3 linked regions of the Variovorax paradoxus genome follow. Each later gene encodes a partner of the first gene's protein in a complex. Links are inferred from orthologs where the notes say so. Each region holds a gene or a part of one and is shown in the gene's direction. Other genes may lie near its edges.

Region 1 (4,828 bases):
GCTCGACGCGCAGGGCCGCATCATCGGCGGCACCACCGCCGACGGCACGAAGGTCGAGTACGGCGGCGTCGGCAAGATGGGCAAGAGTGAACGCAACGGCGTCGACCCGCAGGACCTGATCGAGAAATACGGCGCCGACACCGCGCGCCTGTACACCATGTTCACCGCGCCGCCCGAAGCCACGCTCGAGTGGAACGACGCGGCCGTCGAAGGCAGCTACCGCTTCCTGCGCCGGGTGTGGAACTTCGGTGCCGCGCAGGCGGAACAGCCTGTGACCCTGGGAGGGCCGCCGACGTACGGCAAGAATGCTCAGGCGCTGCGCCGCGAGGTGCACACCGTGCTGCGCCAAATCGACTACGACTACCAGCGCATGCAATACAACACGGTGGTGTCGGGCACGATGAAGCTGCTCAACGCGCTCGAGGGCTTTAAATCCGAGGGCACCCCGGGCGACTTGGCCGCCGTGAACGAAGGCTTCGGCATCCTGCTGCGCTGTCTTTACCCAGCCACGCCGCACATCGCCCAGCAGCTGTGGAACGAACTCGGCTACGACAAGGGCCTGGGCGGCCTGCTCGATGCGCCCTGGCCCGCGATCGACGTCGCAGCGCTGGTGCAGGACGAGATCGAACTCATGCTGCAGGTCAACGGCAAGCTGCGCGGCAAGCTCAGCGTGCCGGCCGGCGCATCGAAGGACGAGATCGAGAAGCTCGCGCTCGCCTGCGACGATTTCGTCAACTTCGCCGAAGGCGCGCCGCCCAAGCGCGTGATCGTGGTTCCCGGCCGTCTGGTCAACGTGGTCCTTTGAACGACTCAAGCATGAACACTCGCAATGTCTCGCTGCCGCGCCGCGGCTTTCTTCTTGGACTGACGGCGGCGGGCGCTTCGCTCGGCCTGGCCGGTTGCGGTTTCGAGCTGCGCAAGGCGCCTGTCTTCGCGTTCAAGACGCTGCAGGTGTCGGGCAACTCGGCCATGATCAACCAGATCCGGCGCGAGCTGCGGGCAACCGGCACGGTGACGGTGGTAACGCCTGACACGACCACCGCCGGTGGTTCGTCCCCGGCGCCGGCCGCCGACGTGGTGCTGGAGATCCTGAGCGAGGACCGCAACCGCATCGTGATCTCGACCAATTCGGCCGGCCTGGTGCGCGAGCTGCAGCTTCAGCTGAAGGTGCGCTTCCGCCTGCGCACGCCGGGTGGCAAAGACCTGCTGCCGGCCACCGACGTCTCGCAGACGCGCGACCTGAGCTTCAACGAAACCAACGCGCTGGCCAAGGAAGGCGAAGCCGACCTGCTGTTCCGCGACATGCAGTCGGACATCGCGCAGCAGCTGATGCGCCGCCTGGCGGCCGTCAAGGAACTCTGAGCCCGCGCGCTCCGGTCATTCCATTTCCATGCAACTTGCCAGCGCCCAGCTCGGGGCCCACCTGCAGAAGGGCCTGAAGCCGCTCTACACGATCCACGGCGACGAGCCGCTGCTCGCGCAGGAGGCGGCCGACGCCATCCGCACCGCCGCGCGCGCGCAGGGCTATACCGAGCGCAGCTCTTACACCGTGGCCGGCGCGCACTTCGACTGGAGCGCGGTGCTCGCGGCCGGGGGCTCGCTCTCGCTGTTCGCCGATAAGCAGATCGTCGAGATCCGCATTCCTTCGGGCAAGCCCGGCAAGGACGGCAGCGCGGCGTTGCAGCAGATGGCCGAGTCCGCGCCCGGCAACGACGGCACGCTCACGCTGGTGATGTTGCCGCGGCTGGACAAGGCCACGCGCACCGGCGCCTGGTTCTCGGCGCTGGAGAACAACGGCGCGAGCATCCAGGTCGACCCGATCGAGCGCAGCGCGCTGCCGCAATGGATCGCGCAGCGCCTGGGTCAGCAGGGCCAGCGCGTGATGCCCGGCGACGAAGGCCAGCGCACGCTGCAGTTCTTTGCCGATCGCGTGGAGGGAAACCTGCTCGCTGCGCACCAGGAAATCCAGAAGCTCGCACTGCTGCATCCGGCCGGCGAGCTGAGCTGGGAGCAGGTCGAAGGCGCGGTCAACAACGTGGCGCGCTACGACGTGTTCAAGCTCTCCGAAGCCGTGCTGGCCGGCAATCCGCAGCGTGTGGCACGCATGCTCGACGGCCTGCAGGCCGAAGGCGAGGCCGAAGTGCTTGTGCACTACACGATTGCCGAAGACATCCGCGCGCTCAAGCGCGTGAAGGACGCCATGGCCTCGGGCCGCCCGCTGCCGATGGCGCTGCGCGAGAACCGTATCTGGGGCCCGCGCGAGCGCGCCTTCGAGCGCGTGCTGCCGCGGCTGGACGACCGCATGCTGACCCGGCTGCTGCGCGCGGCGCATGTGGTGGACGGCATCGTGAAGGGGCTGAAACAGCCCGACTGGCCCGCCAGCGGCTGGCAAGCCCTGCAGCGGCTGGCGCTGATGCTGTGCCGCGCATGCAGCAGCGCGGCGGCCGCTCCTCGGCGCGCCTGATCCGCTTGGGCGCGATGGCTCGAGCCATCAAAAGGCCCATGTAAGCCGGGTCACAGGTCGGCGTGGGAAAATGAACACATGAATGCGTTCAACGTCAGCGAGCACATGCAGACACTGGGTCTGCAAGCCAAAGCCGCTGCATTCCTCATGGCCCGTGCGGATGCAGCTACCAAAAACATAGCATTGAAGGCGCTGGCCCAGCGCCTGCGCGAAGCCGGCCCGGTGCTGGCCGTCGCCAATCAGAAAGACCTGGAGCGCGCCACCGCTGCCGGTCTCTCGGCGCCGATGGTCGACCGCCTCAAGCTCACGCCCAAGGTCATCGAGACCGTGGCCCTGGGTTGCGAGCAGCTCGCCGGCATGGCCGACGTGATCGGTGAAATCATCGGCATGAAGCAGCAGCCCAGCGGCATTCGCGTGGGCCAGATGCGCGTGCCGATCGGCGTGTTCGGCATGATCTACGAGAGCCGGCCCAACGTGACCATCGAGGCGGCGAGCCTGGCCATCAAGAGCGGCAACGCGGCCATCCTGCGCGGCGGCTCGGAAGCCATCGAGTCGAACAAGGCGCTGGCGCTGCTGGTGTCGGAAGCACTGGCCGAAGCCGGCCTGCCTGTCGAGGCGGTGCAGCTGGTGCAGACCACCGACCGCGAGGCCGTCGGCCAGCTGATCGCCATGCCCGAGTTCGTCGACGTGATCATTCCGCGCGGCGGCAAGGGGCTGATCGAGCGCATCAGCCGTGACGCCAAGGTGCCGGTCATCAAGCACCTGGACGGCAACTGCCACGTCTACGTGGACGACACGGCCGAGTTCGACATGGCGCTGCGCATCGTCGACAACGCCAAGACCCAGAAGTACAGCCCGTGCAACGCCGCCGAAGGCCTGCTGGTGTCGGCTTCCGTGGCCGACGACTTCCTGCCCGAGATCGCCGCCATCTTCGCGGCCAAGGGCGTGGAAATGCGCTGCGACCCGGCTGCTGCTGCCATCCTGCGCGCCGACGAGGCGCTCGATCCGAAGGCCCGGGTGGTCGATGCGGTCGAGTCCGACTGGTCCGAGGAATACCTGGCCGCCGTCATCAGCATCAAGGTGGTGGCCGGCGTGGACGAGGCCATTGCGCACATCAACCGCTATTCGAGCCATCACACCGACGCCATCGTTACGCGCGACCATGTGCACGCACAGCGCTTCCTGCGCGAGGTCGATTCGGCCAGCGTGATGGTCAATGCGAGCACGCGCTTCGCAGATGGCTTCGAGTTCGGGCTGGGCGCCGAAATCGGCATCAGCACCGACAAGTTCCACGCCCGCGGTCCGGTGGGCATCGAAGGACTGACCTCGCTCAAGTACGTGGTGCTCGGGCAGGGCGAAGTCCGGACCTGATCCGATGCGCCCGCGTGCGGTCTTGTCATTGGGGCGGCCATCCCCAAATCCTACAATTCCGCTCCACCTTTAAGCACAAAACCAACAAGGCCGCCGCATGGTTCCGCATCTCGTCACCGCCCTGACCGGCCCGATCAACGAACTGGAGCAGCGGGTGCTCGACTCGATGCCCGCCATCGAGCGCTGGTTCCGGCTCGAGTGGATGGAGCACACGCCGCCGTTCTACAGCGCCGTCGACATCCGCAACGCCGGCTTCAAGCTGGCCCCGGTCGACACGAATCTGTTTCCGGGCGGCTGGAACAATCTCACGAAGGAGATGCTGCCACTGGCGGTGCAGGCCGCGCAGGCGGCCATCGAAAAGATCTGTCCGGAAGCGCGCAACCTGCTCGTCATTCCGGAAAATCACTCCAAAAATACCTTTTATCTCGCCAACGTCGCGCAACTTGTGCGCATCTTTCATATGGCGGGGCTCAATGTGCGCATCGGGTCGATCGACCCGGCCATCAAGTCGCCCAAGAAGATCGAACTGCCGAACGGCGAGACCGTGACGCTCGAACCGGTGGTGCGCAGCAAGCGCCGCCTGGGCCTGAAGAACTTCGATCCCTGCACAATTCTGCTCAACAACGAGCTTTCTGCGGGAACGCCCGGCATCCTCGAAGACCTGCACGAGCAGTATCTGCTGCCGCCACTGCATGCAGGCTGGTCGGTGCGACGCAAGAGCAACCACCTGCACAGCTACGAGGAACTGTCCAAGCGCCTCGGCAAGCTGCTGGGCATCGACCCGTGGCTCATCAACCCGATCTATGCGCGCGCCGAAGGCGTGGACGTGGCCGAAGGCCGCGGCATCGACGTGCTGACCAGCCATGTGGACGCGGTGCTGACCAAGGTGCGCCGCAAGTACAAGGAATACGGCATCAACGAAAAGCCGTTCGTGGTCGTCAAGGGCGGCCACAGCGGCAGCGGCAGCCCGGGCGTGGTGACGGTGCGCGATGC
Region 2 (4,785 bases), 630 kb from region 1 along the record:
TCATGCGGACCAGGAAGCCGTGGGTACGGGCGCGGCGGACTTTGGATGCTTGGTATGTGCGTTTCATGATGGTTCCAGATTCCCTGATTTCCGCATGAAAAAACCTGCGGGCGCTGGGGAGCGTGTTTCGGATGGCCCCCGAAAGACGCAATGAGGTTTTCAGGGAAACCCGCAATTATCGCAAACATTGGCCGCCGGAACAATCTTCGAGCAGATTTGCGGGCCTTTCGGCATACCGGCCAGCGTGTGGATAAGGTTTTGACAAGTTAGAATGCCGAGCGCCTTCCAGCAGAGAATATCCACAATACCTATACCAAAAATGCCCGAGGGTCTCATCACTTTTTCAAGCGCCCATGTCGACTGACGGCATCGGCGAAAGCCTGTGGCAGGCCTGCGTCGACCAGCTCGCGCAGGAGCTGTCCGAGCAGCAGTTCAACACCTGGATCAAGCCCCTGACAGCGCAGGTCGCTGACGACCTGTCGCGCATGACGGTGTTCGTTGCGAACCGCTTCAAGCTCGACTGGATTCGGGCCCAGTACGCCGGCAAGATCGCCGCCATGGCCGAGAAGATGTACGGCCAGCCGGTTGCCATCGAGTTAGCGCTCGCTCCGCGCGAAGTGCCCGTGCGCTCTGCACCCGTGGCCGTCATGACCGAAACGGATGTGCCGCGCGACGTGGCTGGTCCGGGCGAGGAGCCGGCCGCGGCCGGCTTCAAGAACCGCCTGAATTCCGGCCTCACTTTCGACACCCTGGTCGAGGGCACGGCCAACCGCATGGCGCGCGCCGCGGCGATGCACGTGGCTGGCATGCCTGGCCATCTTTACAACCCGCTTTTCATCTACGGCGGTGTCGGCCTGGGCAAGACCCACCTGATGCACGCCGTGGGTAACCGGCTGCTGGCCGACAAGCCGGATTCCAAAGTTCTCTACATCCACGCCGAGCAATTCGTCTCGGATGTGGTCAAAGCCTATCAGCGCAAGACTTTCGATGAGTTCAAGGAGCGCTACCACTCGCTCGATCTGTTGCTGATCGACGATGTGCAGTTCTTCGCCAACAAGGACCGGACGCAGGAAGAGTTCTTCAACGCGTTCGAGGCCCTGCTCGCCAAGAAGTCGCACATCGTGATGACCAGCGACACCTATCCGAAGGGGCTGGCGGACATCCACGAACGCCTGGTTTCGCGCTTCGATTCGGGCCTCACGGTGGCCATCGAGCCGCCCGAGCTTGAAATGCGCGTGGCCATCCTGATCAACAAGGCACGTGCCGAATCGGCCGAAATGCCGGAAGAAGTGGCCTTCTTCGTCGCCAAGAACGTGCGCTCGAATGTGCGCGAGCTCGAAGGGGCGCTGCGCAAGATCCTGGCGTATTCGCGCTTCAACCAGAAGGAGATCTCGATCGCCCTGGCGCGCGAGGCGCTGCGCGACCTGCTGTCGATCCAGAATCGGCAGATCTCCGTCGAGAATATCCAGAAGACGGTGGCCGACTACTACAAGATCAAGGTCGCCGACATGTACAGCAAGAAACGCCCGGCCAGCATTGCGCGGCCGCGGCAGATCGCGATGTACCTGGCCAAGGAGCTCACGCAGAAAAGCCTGCCGGAAATCGGTGAGCTGTTCGGTGGGCGCGACCACACGACGGTGCTGCACGCGGTGCGCAAGATCTCGGGCGAGCGCCAGCAGCTCACCGAGCTCAACCAGCAGCTCCACGTGCTCGAGCAGACGCTCAAGGGCTGACCGCCGAATGTCATCAAGGGTGCCCCTCGCGACAGCGGAGAATGGCGTCTTACAAGCTGATTCAAAGAGATAGAGAAGAGGAAGAAGACATGATCGTTTTGAAGGCAAACCAAGACAAAGTCCTCGCCGCGCTGCAGTCGGTGGCGGGCATCGTCGAGCGGCGTCACACCTTGCCGATCCTGGCGAACGTGCTGATCCGCAAGACCGGCGGCCAGCTGCAGCTGACCACCAGCGACCTCGAAATCCAGATCCGCACCACCGCCGAGCTCGGTGGCGACGAAGGCAACTTCACCACCACCATCGGCGCGCGCAAGCTGATCGACATCCTGCGCACCATGCCGGCCGACCAGACCGTGAGCCTCGAATCGAGTGCGAGCAAGCTGGTGCTCAAGGGCGGCAAGAGCCGTTTCACGCTGCAGTCGCTGCCCGCCGAAGACTTTCCGCTGGTGCAGGAAGCCGCCAATTTCGGCCCCGTGTTCAGCGTGCCGCAAAAAACGCTGAAAGACCTGCTCTCGCAGGTGTCGTTCGCCATGGCCGTGCACGACATCCGCTACTACCTGAACGGCATCCTGTTCGTTGCCGAAGGCAAGCAGCTGAGCCTGGTGGCCACCGACGGTCACCGCCTGGCGTTCTCGTCGGCCACGCTCGACGTCGAAGTGCCGCGCCAGGAAGTCATCCTGCCGCGCAAGACCGTGCTCGAAATGCAGCGCCTGCTGTCCGACGCCGAAGGCGCCATCGAGATGCAGTTCGCGAACAACCAGGCCAAGTTCAGCTTCGGCGGCATGGAGTTCGTCACCAAGCTGGTCGAGGGCAAGTTCCCCGACTACAACCGCGTCATCCCGAAGAACCACAAGAACACCGTCACGCTGGGCCGCGCGCCGCTCCTGGCCAGCCTGCAGCGCACCGCCATCCTGACCAGCGAGAAGTTCAAGGGCGTGCGCCTGAACATCGAGCCGGGCACGCTGCGCATCGCGTCGAACAACGCCGAGCAGGAAGAAGCCCAGGACGAGCTCGACATCGACTACGGCGGCGACGCCATCGAAATCGGCTTCAACGTGACCTACCTGATCGACGCGCTGTCGAACATGGACCAGGACATGGTCAAGCTGGACCTTGCCGACTCCAACAGCTCGGCCTTGTTAACCATCCCCGAGAACGCATCTTTCAAGTACGTCGTGATGCCGATGCGTATCTAGAAAACACACCACACAGCGCCTTGCGCATACAGCCCGCGGCCCTCCGCGGGTTTGCGCTTTCAAGAGGCTGCGAATTGAGCTTTTGAGAGCCCGAAATATCACGTGAATGCCGTGAGAGTTAGAGGAATATCCGAATGAGTGCTGAAGAAAACAAGCCCGACGTGCCCCACACCGAGCCCGTCTACATCCCCGAGATCGACACCGTGGCCCCCGACACCAGCTACGGCGAAGGCTCCATCACGATCCTCGAAGGGCTTGAAGCCGTGCGCAAGCGCCCCGGCATGTACATCGGCGACACCTCCGACGGCACCGGCCTGCACCACCTGGTGTTCGAAGTCGTCGACAACTCCATCGACGAGGCGCTGGCCGGCCATTGCGACGACATCGTCGTGACCATCCACAGCGACAACTCGATCTCCGTTACCGACAACGGCCGCGGCATCCCGACCGGCGTGAAGATGGACGACAAGCACGAGCCCAAGCGCTCGGCTGCGGAAATTGCGCTCACCGAACTGCACGCCGGCGGCAAGTTCAACCAGAACAGCTACAAGGTCTCGGGCGGCCTGCACGGCGTGGGCGTGAGCTGCGTGAACGCGCTGAGCGTGATGCTGCGCCTCGTGGTGCGCCGCGAAGGCAAGATCCACGAACTCGAATTCAGCCGCGGCTTCGTGCAGAACCGCCTGCTCGAGACGGTGAACGGCGTCGAAGTCTCGCCCATGAAGATCATCGGCGACACCGACAAGCGCGGCACCGAGGTGCACTTTCTGCCCGACACGCAGATCTTCAAGGAGAACTCGGACTTCCACTACGAGATCCTCAGCAAGCGCCTGCGCGAACTGAGCTTCCTGAACAACGGCGTGCGCATCCGCCTGAAGGACGAGCGCACCGGCAAGGAAGACGACTTCTCCGGCGCCGGCGGCGTGCGCGGCTTCGTGGAGTTCATCAACAAAGGCAAGACCGTCCTGCACCCGAACTCGTTCTACGCAGAGGGCGAGCGCCCGGCCGACACCTACGGCGGCATCCCCGGCACGCACATCGGCGTCGAAGTGGCGATGCAGTGGAACAGCGGCTACAACGAGCAGGTGCTGTGCTTCACCAACAACATCCCGCAGCGTGACGGCGGCACCCACCTCACCGGCCTGCGCGCCGCGATGACCCGCGTCATCAACAAGTACATCGAAGAAAACGAGTTCGCGAAGAAGGCGAAGGTCGAAGTCACCGGCGACGACATGCGCGAAGGCCTGTGCTGCGTGCTGAGCGTGAAGGTGCCCGAGCCCAAGTTCTCGAGCCAGACCAAGGACAAGCTGGTGTCCAGCGAAGTGCGCGCGCCGGTGGAAGACATCGTCGGCAAGCTGCTCACCGACTACCTGCAGGAACGCCCGAACGACGCCAAGATCATCTGCGGCAAGATCGTCGAGGCCGCCCGTGCCCGCGAAGCCGCCCGCAAGGCCCGCGAAATGACGCGCCGCAAGGGCGTGCTCGACGGCATGGGCCTGCCCGGCAAGCTGGCCGACTGCCAGGAGAAAGATCCGGCGCTGTGCGAGGTCTACCTGGTGGAGGGTGACTCCGCCGGCGGCTCCGCCAAGCAGGGCCGCGACCGGAAGTTCCAGGCCATCCTGCCGCTGCGCGGCAAGATCCTGAACGTCGAGAAGGCACGCTACGAAAAGCTGCTCACCAGCAACGAAATTCTCACGATGATCACCGCGCTGGGCACCGGCATCGGCCGCGCTGGCGCGACCACCGCGGGCGGCGGCGCGGACGACTTCAACGTCGCCAAGCTGCGCTACCACCGCATCATCATCATGACCGACGCCGACGTCGACGGCGCCCACATCCGCACGCTGCTGCTCACCTTC
Region 3 (4,984 bases), 2.6 Mb from region 1 along the record:
CAATTCGGGCCGCAGCAGGTGCGCGAATGGGCGAACGGCCTGGGAATCGAAACCTTCGTGGGCACTTCGGGGCGCGTTTTCCCGACCGACATGAAGGCCGCGCCGCTGCTGCGTGCGTGGCTGCATCGGCTGCGTGCGGCGGGTGTGCAGTTTCATATGCGGCATCGTTGGGTGGGCGATGGGCCGTTCGATGCGGCTGCGTTGCGATTCTCGACACCCGCTGGCGACGTCACTGCAAAGGCCGATGCCGTGGTACTGGCGCTGGGCGGCGCAAGCTGGGCGCGCCTCGGCTCCGATGGCGCGTGGGCGCCATGGCTGCAGGCGCAGGGCGTGGAGGTGGCGCCGCTGCTACCCGCCAACTCCGGTTTCGACGGCACGGGCTGGAGCGAGCATTTCTCCAGCCGTTTTGCGGGGCAGCCCTTCAAGTCGGTCGCGATTTCTTTTACCGACGGCCAGGGGCGGCACTTTGCGCGCAAGGGCGAATTCGTTGCAACGGCCACGGGGATTGAGGGCAGCCTGATCTATGCGGCATCGGCGCTGCTGCGCGACGAGATCGCTGCAAAAGGAAGTGCGACGCTGCTGCTGGACCTGCTGCCCGACCGCAACGCCGAGCAGGTGCTGGCCGCGGTCACGCATCCCCGTGGTGCTCGCTCGCTCAGCAGCCACCTCAAGAGCCGGCTCGGGCTCGAAGGCATCAAGGCCGGCGTGCTGCACGAGGCATTGAGCCGCGAAGCGATGCAGGACGCGGCGCAACTGGCGGCCACGATCAAGGCCGTGCCCTTGAAGCTTGTCGCGACGCGCCCCATCGACGAGGCGATCAGCACGGCAGGCGGCGTGCGCTTCGACGCGCTGGATGCGCAGTTGATGGCGAACGCACTGCCCGGCGTGTTCGCGGCAGGGGAGATGCTCGATTGGGAAGCGCCGACCGGTGGCTACTTGCTGACTGCATCGATGGCCAGTGGCGCGGCGGCTGCGCGCGGTGCGATCCAGCGGCTGGGCCTGTGAAGGCCTCGCGCCGTTGGAATTTCTGTCGCTGAGAGTTTTTGCAAACCTCGTTTCATTTCGCACGGAATGAAACGAAGCCGCTGAAAAGGTTGACGAGCCTTACCCCTGGCACTGACTACGCAGTTAGGGCTGCTTGGTTCCCCACCTGACCCGGTTGGCCACTTCACCATGCAGGGAGGCCCGTCAGCACGCATTGTAACCCCCCAGGATGCGCGCACTTCGTGTCGCTTCTCCTTCCCCCCTGCTGGGGGCGACACCTGAGGCCCGGCGAAGCCGGTTCCTCGGTGTCCCACGAAAAGGCAGGCCTTTTTTGATTGCGGGGTAGGGCTGAGGGCCGGCGCCGTGCCTTTTAGAATGCCCGCAATGTCTTATCTCGTGCTCGCTCGCAAGTTCCGTCCGAAAACCTTCGGTGAGATGGTCGGTCAGGGGCATGTGGTTCAGGCGCTCGAGAACGCGTTGACCACGCAGCGCCTGCATCACGCCTATCTTTTCACCGGCACCCGGGGTGTCGGCAAGACCACGGTCTCGCGGATTCTGGCGAAGTCACTGAACTGCCAGGGGCCGGACGGGCAGGGCGGCATCACGGCCACGCCGTGCGGTGTGTGCCAGGCCTGCCGCGACATCGACTCGGGACGCTTCGTGGACTACACCGAGCTCGACGCGGCCTCGAACCGCGGCGTGGACGAGGTGCAGTCGCTGCTCGAGCAGGCGGTCTACAAGCCGGTGCAGGGGCGCTTCAAGGTCTTCATGATCGACGAAGTGCACATGCTCACGAACACCGCGTTCAACGCGATGCTGAAGACGCTCGAGGAGCCGCCCGAGTACCTCAAGTTCGTGCTGGCCACGACCGATCCGCAGAAGGTGCCGGTCACGGTGCTGTCGCGCTGCCTGCAGTTCAACCTGCGGCCGATGGCGCCCGAGACGGTGCTCGAGCACCTCACCAGCGTGCTGCAGACTGAAAACGTTCCGGCCGAGCCGCAGGCGCTGCGCCTGCTGGCGCGCGCGGCGCGCGGCTCGATGCGCGATGCGCTCTCGCTCACCGACCAGGCCATCGCCTTCGGCAACGGCGAACTGGTCGAGGCTGGCGTGCGCCAGATGCTCGGCAGCGTCGATCGCGGCCATGTGTTCCGCCTGATCGAGGCGCTGGCGCAGGGCGACGGAAAGACGGTGGTCGAGACATCGGAGGCGCTGCGCGTCGACGGCATGTCCGCCGCCTCCACGCTCGAGGAAATGACGGCGGTGCTGCAGGCCATGGCCGTGCTGCAGGCCGTGCCCTCGCGCGCGGAGTCGGCCGATTCCGCCACCGACCCCGACGCGGCAGACACCGCGCGCCTTGCCGCGCTGATGCCGGCCGACGAAACGCAACTGCTCTACAGCCTGTGCCTGCATGGCCGCGGCGAACTGGGCCTGGCCCCCGATGAGTACGCCGCGCTGACCATGGTGCTTTTGCGGCTATTGGCCTTCAAACCTTCCAACGCGGCTGCTTCGACGGCCTCCACGGAAAAAAAAACTCTGAATGAAGCTGCGGCCGTGGCGCCGGCAGCTCCGGCGCGCGCCGTGCCACCCGCTCCGGCCCCCGCGCCGGTGGCTCGCCCTCCGGTCGACGCGCCTGCTACACCCGCGCCGGCGCCCGCCCCGGTTCCCGCCGGCCATCGCCTCGCCGTGGTCGACGAACCCCGGCAGGCCGAACCCCGCCCCGGTGCTGCCGCCGAAGCACCCGCCCGGGTTGTCGGCGTGCCCATCCGCGTGCAGCCTCCGCCCAGTGCCCGCGACACGCCGCGCGCCGACGAGCCGCGCAGCACCTTCACCCCCATTCCGACCAGCGAAGACGGCGACTTCTGGTACGCCACCGTCTCCCAACTGGTCGCAGCCGAGGCCATCACCGCCCTTGCGCGCGAACTGGCGCTGCAGTCGCAGCTGGTGGGCCGCGACACCGACCAGTGGCTGCTGCGCATCGAGCGCGAAACGCTCAACCAGCCGTCCAGCCGCGAAAAGCTGACGGCTGCGCTGGGTAGCCTGGGCCACGATGTCAAGCTCGCCATCGAGATCGGCAGCGTTGTCGACAGCCCCGCGCGCCGCAACAAGCAGGCCGCCGACGAGCGCCAGCGCGTGGCCGAAGAGGCCATCCTCAGCGACCCCGAAGTGCAGGCGCTGATGCGCGACTTCGATGCGAAGATCGTCCCTGGCACGCTGAAACCAGCCTGAGCTTCCGTCTCTCTTATCCTTCACCCACTTTCCAACCAGACACAGGACCAACGATGTTCAACAAAGGACAACTGGCCGGCCTCATGAAGCAGGCGCAGGCAATGCAGGACAACCTCAAGAAGGCCCAGGAAGAGCTGGCTCACATCGAGGTCGAAGGCGAATCCGGCGCCGGTCTCGTCAAGGTCGTCATGACCTGCAAGCACGACGTCAAGCGCATCACCATCGACCCCAGCCTGCTGGCGGACGACAAGGACATGCTCGAAGACCTCGTGGCTGCCGCCTTCAACGCCGCCGTGCGCAAGGCCGAGGAAACCAGCGAGCAGAAGATGGGCAAGCTGACGGCCGGCATGCCAGGTCTCCCGCCCGGCATGAAGCTGCCGTTCTGAGCGAGCGGCCGAAGTAAATGGCAGACGCCAGTTCGCTCGACGCCTTGGTCGATGCGCTGCGCCGCCTGCCCGGTGTCGGCGTCAAGTCGGCCTCGCGCATGGCATTCCATCTGCTGCAGCACGACCGCGAGGGCGCACAGTTGCTCGCGCGCGCGTTGCAGCAGGCTGCGGGCCACGTGCGGCATTGCGAGCGCTGCAACACCTTTACCGAGGCGCCGGTCTGCAACGTCTGCCTCGACACGCGGCGCGATGCGAGCAAGCTCTGCGTGGTCGAGACGCCGGCCGACCAGGCCGCGCTCGAACGCACCGGTGCGTTCCGCGGCTATTACTTCGTGCTGATGGGCAAGCTGAGTCCGCTCGACGGCATCGGGCCGAAGGACATCGGCCTGCAGAAGCTCTTCGACCGGGCGCGCGACGGCACGGTGAGCGAGGTCATCCTCGCCACGAACTTTACGGCCGAGGGCGAGGCCACCGCGCATGTGATCGGCGAAGCGCTGAAGCAGCACGGCCTGACCGTGACACGCCTTGCGCGCGGCGTGCCGGCTGGCAGCGAGCTCGAGTACGTCGACCTCGGCACCATCGCTCATGCGCTGGTGGATCGCAGGTAGCACGGATCGATATCGCGAGACTTTTTCTGGCGCAATGACGCCCTGGCGAAGGCTTCTCGGAGAGGCCTTCGTGCTTACGTGAAAACCCGCACGGGATCACCCCGATGCAGCCGTGTGGTGCGGCCCCTAAGCTCGATTCAGTTCTTACGAGTCACAGAGCCAACGGGCAACGTTTCATGCTTCATCGCCGCACTCTCATTTCAGCTACTGCCGCCATTGCTGCTGCAACCATCGCGTTGCCGCGCGTCTTTGCGCAGCAGGCGAAGCTGGAGAAGACGAAGATCTCCATCGCGGTCGGCGGCAAGGCGGCGTTCTACTACCTGCCGCTCACCATCTCCGAGCAGCTCGGCTACTTCAAGGCCGAAGGGCTCGATGTGGAGATTTCCGATTTCGCCGGCGGCGCACGTGCATTGCAGGCGGTGGTCGGCGGTTCGGCCGATGTCTGCTCGGGCGCTTACGAACACACCATCAACCTGCAGGCCAAGAACCAGTTCTTCCAGGCCTTCGTGCTGCAGGGACGCGCACCGCAGATTGCGGTGGGCGTGTCGACCAAGAACATGGCCGGCTACACCGGCATCCAGGATCTCAAGGGGAAGAAGATCGGCGTCTCCGCGCCGGGCTCGTCGACCAACATGGTGGCCAACCTCGTGCTCTCGCGCGGCGGGCTCAAGGCCAGCGACGTGAGCTTCATCGGCGTGGGCGTGGCGGCCGGTGCGCTCACCGCATTGCGCTCGGGCCAGATCGACGCCATCAGCAACACCGACCCGGTGATGACGATGC

The links.
Region 2: the proteins of holA (region 1) and dnaN are in contact, whole or in part, in a cryo-EM structure (PDB 8GIZ), measured with the Escherichia coli proteins. The link is inferred for Variovorax paradoxus from one-to-one orthologs.
Region 3: the proteins of holA (region 1) and dnaX are in contact, whole or in part, in a cryo-EM structure (PDB 8GIZ), measured with the Escherichia coli proteins. The link is inferred for Variovorax paradoxus from one-to-one orthologs.

The regions. Positions count from the first base shown.
Region 1 is NZ_CP102931.1:6,257,328-6,262,155, reverse strand. The notes cover bases 596-3,427. They hold holA (DNA polymerase III subunit delta), read left to right. Parts: upstream 596-1,390; coding sequence 1,391-2,464; downstream 2,465-3,427. Other genes in these bases: NWF24_RS29330 (glutamate-5-semialdehyde dehydrogenase), read left to right, coding at 2,543-3,427; NWF24_RS29340 (LPS-assembly lipoprotein LptE), read left to right, coding at 817-1,362; leuS (leucine--tRNA ligase), read left to right, coding at 596-805. Also shown: more of leuS, read left to right, coding at 1-595; more of NWF24_RS29330, read left to right, coding at 3,428-3,835; gshA (glutamate--cysteine ligase), read left to right, coding at 3,933-4,828. UniProt on the Escherichia coli protein: Part of the beta sliding clamp loading complex, which hydrolyzes ATP to load the beta clamp onto primed DNA to form the DNA replication pre-initiation complex.
Region 2 is NZ_CP102931.1:6,892,809-6,897,593, reverse strand. What follows is about bases 1,087-3,875. They hold dnaN (DNA polymerase III subunit beta), read left to right. Parts: upstream 1,087-1,822; coding sequence 1,823-2,929; downstream 2,930-3,875. Other genes in these bases: gyrB (DNA topoisomerase (ATP-hydrolyzing) subunit B), read left to right, coding at 3,064-3,875; dnaA (chromosomal replication initiator protein DnaA), read left to right, coding at 1,087-1,733. In the rest of the region: rpmH (50S ribosomal protein L34), read right to left, coding at 1-67; more of dnaA, read left to right, coding at 354-1,086; more of gyrB, read left to right, coding at 3,876-4,785. UniProt on the Escherichia coli protein: Confers DNA tethering and processivity to DNA polymerases and other proteins. Acts as a clamp, forming a ring around DNA (a reaction catalyzed by the clamp-loading complex) which diffuses in an ATP-independent manner freely and bidirectionally along dsDNA.
Region 3 is NZ_CP102931.1:3,683,603-3,688,586, reverse strand. What follows is about bases 802-3,789. They hold dnaX (DNA polymerase III subunit gamma/tau), read left to right. Parts: upstream 802-1,368; coding sequence 1,369-3,210; downstream 3,211-3,789. Other genes in these bases: recR (recombination mediator RecR), read left to right, coding at 3,614-3,789; NWF24_RS17405 (YbaB/EbfC family nucleoid-associated protein), read left to right, coding at 3,264-3,596; NWF24_RS17420 (TIGR03862 family flavoprotein), read left to right, coding at 802-1,005. In the rest of the region: more of NWF24_RS17420, read left to right, coding at 1-801; more of recR, read left to right, coding at 3,790-4,204; NWF24_RS17395 (ABC transporter substrate-binding protein), read left to right, coding at 4,381-4,984. UniProt on the Escherichia coli protein: Part of the beta sliding clamp loading complex, which hydrolyzes ATP to load the beta clamp onto primed DNA to form the DNA replication pre-initiation complex.